DNA from 4 places in the Ectobacillus sp. OTK genome. Region 1 is predicted to be linked to each of the others. Evidence: riboswitches for the same ligand, from Rfam matches in the RefSeq annotation. Region 1 holds a riboswitch; each other region holds the start of a gene.
What was found. A riboswitch is a leader RNA that binds a small molecule or an ion and turns the genes downstream of it on or off. The one in region 1 is predicted to bind cyclic di-GMP.
Positions count from the first base shown of each region.

Region 2: linked by a shared signal. The riboswitch ahead of AC6HZ4_RS27005 (OmpL47-type beta-barrel domain-containing protein) and the one ahead of AC6HZ4_RS19300 (ArsR/SmtB family transcription factor) in region 1 are both predicted to bind cyclic di-GMP.
Region 3: linked by a shared signal. The riboswitch ahead of AC6HZ4_RS15815 (hypothetical protein) and the one ahead of AC6HZ4_RS19300 (ArsR/SmtB family transcription factor) in region 1 are both predicted to bind cyclic di-GMP.
Region 4: linked by a shared signal. The riboswitch ahead of AC6HZ4_RS15125 (ArsR/SmtB family transcription factor) and the one ahead of AC6HZ4_RS19300 (ArsR/SmtB family transcription factor) in region 1 are both predicted to bind cyclic di-GMP.

Region 1 is NZ_AP048547.1:3,901,466-3,903,669, forward strand. It holds gene AC6HZ4_RS19295 (MFS transporter) at 1-751, shown strand, start outside; gene AC6HZ4_RS19300 (ArsR/SmtB family transcription factor) at 994-1,296, opposite strand; cyclic di-GMP riboswitch class I at 1,502-1,588, opposite strand; gene AC6HZ4_RS19305 (sensor domain-containing protein) at 1,879-2,204, opposite strand, start outside.
Region 2 is NZ_AP048547.1:5,474,306-5,476,509, forward strand. It holds gene AC6HZ4_RS27005 (OmpL47-type beta-barrel domain-containing protein) at 1-796, opposite strand, end outside; cyclic di-GMP riboswitch class I at 880-972, opposite strand; gene AC6HZ4_RS27010 (hypothetical protein) at 1,418-1,954, opposite strand.
Region 3 is NZ_AP048547.1:3,145,627-3,147,830, forward strand. It holds gene dctA (C4-dicarboxylate transporter DctA) at 1-168, shown strand, start outside; gene yppF (YppF family protein) at 397-621, shown strand; gene AC6HZ4_RS15810 (hypothetical protein) at 1,166-1,372, opposite strand; cyclic di-GMP riboswitch class I at 1,370-1,455, shown strand; gene AC6HZ4_RS15815 (hypothetical protein) at 1,472-2,204, shown strand, end outside.
Region 4 is NZ_AP048547.1:3,023,110-3,025,313, reverse strand. It holds partial or broken gene AC6HZ4_RS15130 (exosporium leader peptide) at 65-640, opposite strand; cyclic di-GMP riboswitch class I at 691-779, shown strand; gene AC6HZ4_RS15125 (ArsR/SmtB family transcription factor) at 817-1,092, shown strand; gene AC6HZ4_RS15120 (hypothetical protein) at 1,525-1,692, shown strand.

The DNA.
Region 1 (2,204 bases):
GTTAGGCTCATTCCTCACCGGCTTTTTATATGCAAAAATCGGCTATGATAAAAGCTTCTTTTTCTATCTGGCTTGCAGTGCGCTCGTTCTGCTTACATTGCTTCGCTTTCCAAAAGTAAAAAAACAGAAGATGACAATCTCTCTTACAGGACAGGTCAAACAGGTATTTTTTAATAAAGCATTTATGGCCTTTCTGGCTGTCTCCTTTCTATTGACAATGGCAATTGCCATCAATTTTAGCTTTCTTCCCATCTACTTCAAGGAATCGGGCTACAATAAAGGCTGGATTGGCACTGCTTACGCAATAGCAGCAATTATTGAAGTCCCGATGTTTTGGATAGCCGCTAGACTTAACAAAAAAATAGGACGATTTCTCGTCCTATGCATCGCTGGTATTTTGTATGCCGTAAAGTGTATCGTGTTAACCTTGTCTCCGAGCTTATTCGTTGTTCTTTCCATGCAGCTGCTTGATGGTATTTGCTTTGCTCTTTTCACTGCTGCCGCTGTTGAAACTGTACAATCCTTTTCAACAACGAAGACAAGCGCAACGTACCAAACTGTGTTTGCCTCCGTTACCTCTGGACTTGGCAGCATTATCGGAAACTCAGCAGGGGGATTCATCATTGACTATGCCGGTACTGCGTATCTCTACTTTATTTTATTTTTATTTTGCAGCGTGTCTGCCATTTGCTACGGGGCGTTCCATATTACATCTAAAAAATACAGCCGTCCTGTTGAGCAAAGTGTGTAGGCAAACGATCTTAATTATTTCAACGCAGGGGATGCTTCACCCCCCTGCGGCATTTTCCATTTTCTGATTGTTGCTGGATCCACCCATCATCCCATCTAGATCCTATCGTGATTTTGAAGGAATGCATCTCTACTCGCTATGTATAAAGGAATCGACATACAAAAACAAGCTGTAAGAATTCTTCACAGCTTGTTTTTGTACAATAGATTTTCCTAATCGATGCTTTTACTTATCCTTATGTATTATCCTGCAATAAATGACACTTCAAGCAAAGAAATTAGCTCCTTTATACGCTCATCCACCACTTCATAATATACCTCAATTCCTTTTCGATTCGCCTGTACAGTCTGAATGGACTTGAGCTTTCCTAAATGCTGCGACAAAGTAGGCTGCGGTAAATGAAGGTACACATTCAACTGCGTCACGCTTTGTGCACCTTTTTCAATTAATAGCTTAACAATTTGTAAACGGACAGGGTGAGCTATTATTTTTAATTGATTCGCTACCAATTCATAGCGCTTCGTATCGACTTCATAATTAAACATCGAATTCCTCCTCTTTCCTTTCTAGCAAACTAAAAGATCAAAGGCCGTACTACCATGGTATATATTATTATGAAATAACAATTCTATTTGTCATAATTACCCATTATTCTCTCCGGCAAATAAAGGACATGAGTATGTAGTCTCCTGTCCTTTCTGGGTTACATTGTATGTATTATCATGCTGTAGGATGACCAATAAAAAGAACCATGACAACCTGGCAATCATCATGCTTTCGCACCTTAGACCCGTAGCTTTGCATCCTTATCTTTCGATAAGTTTGCCTAAGCCCTTACCTATATAAACACATCTCTTGCATATATGCCAAGGTAAAGGATGAAACATTTACTTTAATATACAAATTATAACATAATTTATTTGAAGCATCCATAAGAAACAAAAAAACAGAATGAATTCTATCACATAAAGCACTCTTTTCCTTTTATGACAGAATTCATTCTGGAGACTGAAGCAGGCCGCTTCCGCTATACATCAAATTAGCTTCTAGCTGGAAATTTACACCTTATTAAAGAATAACAAAGAAAGGATTGGCAAAGCTGCCCGCTTTGCCAATCCTTTCTAGCATTAGGAAATATCCTGTTTTTGCTCCAACTCCACCATATTACAATTCGGAACAAATGGGTTTATTTTCATTTGCAGCAGGAGCTGTTTCAATAAGCCGGCTAAATCTTCGCGTTCCTTTTCATCTATTACAAATTCTAAACCATATCGATAAGTGCCATCACTTAATTCTTCCTTGGAAATAATATACCCACACACAGTAAGAATTTTACTAAAAAGCTGAATCTCAAACTCAAAAATCACATCTGTATGAATAGCAAGCCCAAGATAGGACGAGAAGCTCAATCCATCTGCGCTAAGTTCGTCAACTAACACCTCTGTCTTATCTA
Region 2 (2,204 bases), 1.6 Mb from region 1:
ACGTAACACTTGTTCCGGTTACTGTCTTTTTCAATTCAAGCTGTCCGTCAATATCCTCATAGATCCTATAGCTAGTGGCGTAATCTGCAGCCTGCCATTTTAAATTAACATCCGTGCCATTTGTAATTGTAAAGGAAAGATTTGACGGCTGCTTCATCTCCGGATGGGTTACTTCTACTTTGACAGGGGCAGCATCAGGGGATTCCCCGTAAAGAGCATGATAGGCAGAGACAGAGTAGGTATATAAGCCTTCTGCTGAATTTACTTTGATGTAAGTTGTTGCTGTGGTTGATGTTAAAAGTGTTCTTTCCCCTGATCCTGAAATTTGATAAATATTGTACTTTTGAGCATATTGGGATGAGCCCCAGCTAAGAACAATATCGTTACCATTTTGGATAGTTCCCTTTAGTGCTGACGGTGCCTGCATTTCAGGGTAAACAATTTCTGCATTTACCGGTGCAGAAGGACCAGATTCCCCTTCACTGGTTAAAGTTGAAACAACATATTTATGGAATCCTTCTGGAAGATCATTTAGGCTGTAGCTTATTGCCGTTGTACTTCCTAGCAGAATGATCTGCCCGTCCTTAATTTCATAAACCTTATATCCAGTTGCTCCAAATACTGCACTCCATGTCAGCTTTCCATCATCAGGTGTTATTGATTGAAAAGCTAGATTACTAGGAGGCAGCATACTGCTGTTAGCAGATACGATTGTTTGTCCAATCGGAAAAACCAATTGGTACATAAGCATCATCACTACTAAAAAAGCCTGAATACTAAACATTTTTTTAACCATACAATGGTCCTACCTTTCGTGTAAAAAAGGCAAATAAAAAAGAACCCGAAGAAGGTTCATAGAAACGTTTACCTATGACTTCTTGTGGTAACCGGCTGCCATCCACATTTAATCTTATGTGGTTCAGGCCCATAGCTTTGCGTCTCACAGTTTCCCATGATTTGCCCTTTTCACTTTTTAAATAAAATAATTTTTGGTCTCAATCCAGTTTTCTGATTATGTTCAAGAACAGTTTATTTGATACCACCCCATTTTAAATATAATCTATATAGATTAAGTATAATATATATAGATGATTACTATCTATTAGAAAAACTTGGATTTAGGACAAATCTCAATACATGATACAGATTGATTCATTTCATTTGCGCATTCCCTTACATATAAAGGGTGCGCTATTCATTATTGGGAAATCAACTATTTCTTCTTCATTCTTGATCTTATGTATATATAAACCAAAAAAAGAGAAGTTATCCTGTACTTCTCTTCTAGGTTAAATTCATTCTCTAATTATCATGTGATTATATTAGAGAACCTCATTCATTTATCGTACGTTTCATCGTTACATGTTAACAGGCGGTTTTTATAAATATTTAAAAATAGAGCACACCTATTTTTACATTAATTAGAAATCGTCGCTTTCTTGTGTATCCAACTCATCAGGTTAACGTTAACTGTAAGAATACATATATAGAAGAAAATGCTGTACAGCAGCTTCCAGCCTTTGTAAGTAAATAACGAAAAATATTGTTCAGAAATCCATTCCATTAGGACAAGTACAGCGGTTCCGAGGATAACAAAATTAGACTTTTTCATCTTCCAAACTAAGAAAAAGTGCATAAATATATAGATCGTTACAGGATAGGTTACTACCTCTAAGAGGAAATCAAACAATTCACCGTTGTTTCGATCAATGGTATCATATAAATCAACTGGTTTTATTGCCAATATAAACTCAAGTAAAGAAGTAAGGTATACATTAAATAAAATTAGCGCTAACGCTTCAGTTAATCTCATTATACGGTGCTTTTTATAAATATAAAGAGCTAGACCTACAGTTAAAATGGTAATTACTAAGGTGTACATCTCATTTTTATCAAAGGTAACAGGCTTTATGGGATTATAAAAATTATGAAACATCTCCTCGATCATTTTCATTGTTTTCTCCTTCTATATGAATTCTCCTAGACAACTTTCTCATGAAAATTATCGCAGCTATAGTGGTTGCCAAATTGTAAAACTGGGTAATCAGTAAAGGAATCCAATATGGACCACGTATTATGAGGATACCCACTTCAACATCCACTAGTATTAACACTTCGTATCCTATTAACCAAAGAATCAACAACCCAAAACAGATGATTTTCGACTTTTTTGTTTTAAATAAAGTAAGTACAAATACAAACAA
Region 3 (2,204 bases), 760 kb from region 1:
GGAAATTATCGTACAACCGTAAACATTATCGGTTACGCTGTTGCCTCGTTCATCATTGCACGCTGGGAAGGACTACTAGATATTAACCGTGCGAAAGACGCCCTTGATGGCCGCATTACGTATAAACTTAACAATACTTCTAATGTAACTGATTCAAATGTCTCCTAAAGAAAAGATAATTATTAACATCTAGCTAAGTGATGAACCGATGAAAGACCGCTTCCTGGCTTTCATCGGTCTTTTGTGGTTTAAGGAGTAACCTGCTCCTTCTTATTGAAATAAACCGAGAACAATGTTGAAATGTGTCTTAAGTTAGAATTTTCAAAATAATTAATTGTAACCGATTTCATGTTATGATTCTGCATATCAAACATGCTATCCAGGAGCTGAGTTACAGTGTTGTTACAAGACTTCATACATCAATTTATACTAGTAAAAAAACGAGTACCATTACATGTAAATGAATTACTAGACTACCTCAAAAAAAGTTACGCTTGCGGCGAATTGTCCGCTGCTGATTATAAAAATTTGTTTAGAGAACTTAATAAACGTGGAGCAGAAAAAGCCAGAACATTCATCCTTGAAAACATTCTTACATTCAGTAGAAAGGCTTTATCATAAAAACTTTATCTTTTTAGCTTCTTTAATAGCAAGTTTTTATATAAGAAAACTTCACAAGTTATTTGAACTAATTCCTAAAATTTCATTGAAATTCCATAAAACAGAAAATAAATGTTTAAAACCTCCAAATATATGAAAGTGAGTGATCCTGTTATGAAATGGTTTAAAAGTATTCTATGTTATTTTAAGAATGGTCATATGTACCTATTTGAAGGCCCGCTCGACACTAAGTACAAAAAAATTCATATTCACAGATGTTCGAATTGCAAACATATTAAAAAGATTGCTGTTTAACTGTATTTGATATAAAAATAAGTGAGAGAAATTAAGCAAAAATCCGACCAAACAATAAGGTCGGATTTTTTTATCAATAAAACTTCTCTTTTATTTCATTCTTTGTTTATCTCAAGCACCGTAACATAAATAAAGGGATAATAAATGTGATGACAAATAACCTTCGGCAACACCCCTCCCTTTGCCTTAACAATATCTCTTTACGTCTAAGGTATTTGTCGGAACTTCTTATGATAAATACTGCTATATATTAATTAATATACTCAATTAAAGTTAGTATTGATACTAATATTTTCTCTCTCTTTGGAGAAGCCTTTAGCCATTTTTCTACTTTTTTATCATTTTCATCCAAATAAGCAGAAATATTAATATTCCTATTTTTCTCAATATAAAAATAGGAATTAGTTACTATTGTTGCGCTAAATATACTAATATATACTAAATTTACAATATCCAAACGAAAAGGCAACCCTGAGGAAACTTAGGAGACGCAAAGCTATGGAGCTAAGGTCTTGAAGACTATGCTAGCCAGCTACCGAAAGGAGATCAAAATCGTATGAAAAAAACAACATTTGCATCCTTACTTCTTGCTCTGTCTGTTGGAACTTCTGTGGTAGGTGCTGAAGAATTATCTACTTCAGAACAACAAGAGTTTGTTCAAGAACAACAAGAGTCTACTCCTGAACAAGAGGAGGCTGCTCCTGAACAACAAGAGTCTACTCCTGAACAAGAGGAGGCTGCTCCTGAACAAGAAGAGTCTACTCCTGAACAAGAAGAGTCTACTCCTGAACAACAAGAGTCTACTCCTGAACAACAAGAGTCTACTCCTGAACAAGAAGAGTCTACTCCTGAACAAGAAGAGTCTACTCCTGAACAACAAGAGTCTACTCCTGAACAACAAGAGTCTACTCCTGAACAACAAGAGTCTACTCCTGAACAACAAGAGTCTACTCCTGAACAACAAGAGGCTACTCCTGAACAAGAGGAGGCTGCTCAAGAACAAGAAGAGTCTACTCCTGAACAACAAGAGGCTACTCCTGAACAACAAGAGTCTACTCCTGAACAACAAGAGTCTACTCCTGAACAAGAGGAGGCTGCTCAAGAACAAGAAGAGTCTACTCCTGAACAACAAGAGTCTACTCCTGAACAACAAGAGTCTACTCCTGAACAAGAGGAGGCTGCTCAAGAACAAGAAGAGTCTACTCCTGAACAACAAGAGTCTACTCCTGAACAACAAGAGTCTACTCCTGAACAACAAGAGTCTACTCCTGAACAAGAAGAAGCTGCTC
Region 4 (2,204 bases), 880 kb from region 1:
GTAGGAAAGTCGGATTTTACTAATTATAACAGTCTAACTCCTCTTGAGAGGAACTAAGTTCTTTTTAAGCAGGTCCCACAGTTCCCGCTAGTTTAGCTGCTATTCTATCTAATGCTTCTTGTACTGTTGTCGGAGGGGGAGCTACCCAATCTCCGGGATTAGAAGGTGTATAGGCTAGTTCAAAAGCATCATCAACTCTCACTAAAGATGTATTAGTTCCTACAAGAGTTACTCGAGAACGAATAGGTATCGAATCAACTGTTGCTCTCACTCTTGTAATAACGTTATTAACACCATTAACAATTAATCTTCCCGAATTAGGAAAGGGATTAAAAATGTTCTCTGTAATAGCAAAACTGGTTAAATTCAAAGGATCGATTGGAACATGACCGGATTGAACATTAATAATAACATTCCCATTTATTCCCCCGCCCACTAAGTTAACTTGAGCATCCGTAGTTGCCTGGGAATTAATGGTGATATTCCCACTAGAGACAAATGAAGCAAACATTACCATGTTAATTCCATTTTGAGTGTAACCAGCTGATAGCATTGAATCGCGAATATTGACTTGATTAACTGAAGTAGTTAAAGCTGTGAAGACTGGGGTAGAAGTTATATTAACACTAACAAAATATAATAAATTTCTAATATTTTTCTCTATACTAAGACCAAATAAAAAATTATAATTATTTTCAATGGCAAACCTTGTGAAAACTTGGGACGCAAAGCTTTAGGGGCTAAAATAGTAAATGCTATCAAGCTAGCCAGCTGCCGTTCACGGGAAAGAAAAATTAGAGGAGTGAATGTATATTTATGAATATTGAAGAATTTAAAGATGGCGCAGAAATGTTAAGGGTAGTAGCCCATCCTACTCGACTCGCACTTGTAAAATTCATGATTGAAAATGGACCGGTAAATGTAACTTCTCTTTACGAGGAACTCGATATGCCACAAAGCACAATTAGCCAGCACCTATCGAAATTGAAGGCTGTAAGTGTTGTGTCAGGCACACGTAAAGGATTGGAGATTTATTACGAGGTAAAGGACGAGCGAGTAGAAACAATCCTTAATGCACTAATCAGTGCTTAAGTATTATCTATTAATAAATGAATTCTTTAGAGGCGAATCGCTACGGCGGTTCGCTTTTTATTTTACTTTACAAATCTTACAAACTTTACGCTTTTTACGTTTTTTGAAACAAGAAGAACAAGAATTGTATAATCGAAGTGTGTATTCGATACATGGACAAGCGGTAGCGGAAAATGCTGTTTGTTTACTGTGAATCACATGAAGAATGGATTTTATCATAATCCATAACCAATTCTTCGGAAAATGCTTCTTGAGTGGAGAGTCGGTACCTCTTCCGTTTTGTTGAGCTATTTCCTGTGAGGTGGCTGAATGAAGCGAAAGATTTGCTCCCTTTTATGCATACCGCTTGCCGATTGGCGAGGGGTTTTTACATTTTAATACAAGGATATCGTTTTCTTTTGTCGAAATGTAAGGTAAAAGGAGATGATAAATATGATACAAACGAAGGTAGTAAAGTCCACAAGTTCAAGTGGTTTGGAGAGCAAAATTAACGGAGCTTTAAGAGAAATAGCGCCTCGGGAAGTTATTGACATAAAAGTTGCTGGATCATTTAACGGCAAAGAGGAGAGTTTTATTGCAGTAGTAATGTATAAAGCGTAAATAGCATCCTCCGTGGTCATCGCCATCAACTTTAGTATATCGCGTCCGATGCCTCAGGCATCGGACGCGTTTTGTTACTGGACATGAGTAAAATCTTGTATTTTGGGCATACTCAAATACAGCTTCCTTCTGGCGCATTTTATGCGGCGGCAGGAAGCTGAAAGGATGTGGAGTCTAAAATACGAATTCTCTTAAAACAATTCGTGATTGAAATGACTGGACTAACCTTTTGCCGGAAAGCATGAAGAAACAACTTCTTTAGAAATTGTACAGTACGGTCATTCCAACGCTTATTCAGTGCTTCGGCAGATATACAGATACCCAGTAGCTTCATTCAACCGGGTACAAAGACGAACTAAGGATTCAGAACTGACAGTCTGACCGAGAAAGATACACAAAGAAACAAGATCTTGTGCTCGAAATTTTCGTTCTCATTGAATCATACCTGTTTGATGTGCGAGTTTCTGTAAATGTGTAATGGAGAATTTTCTTCGGAATTCTTCGCAGAGTAT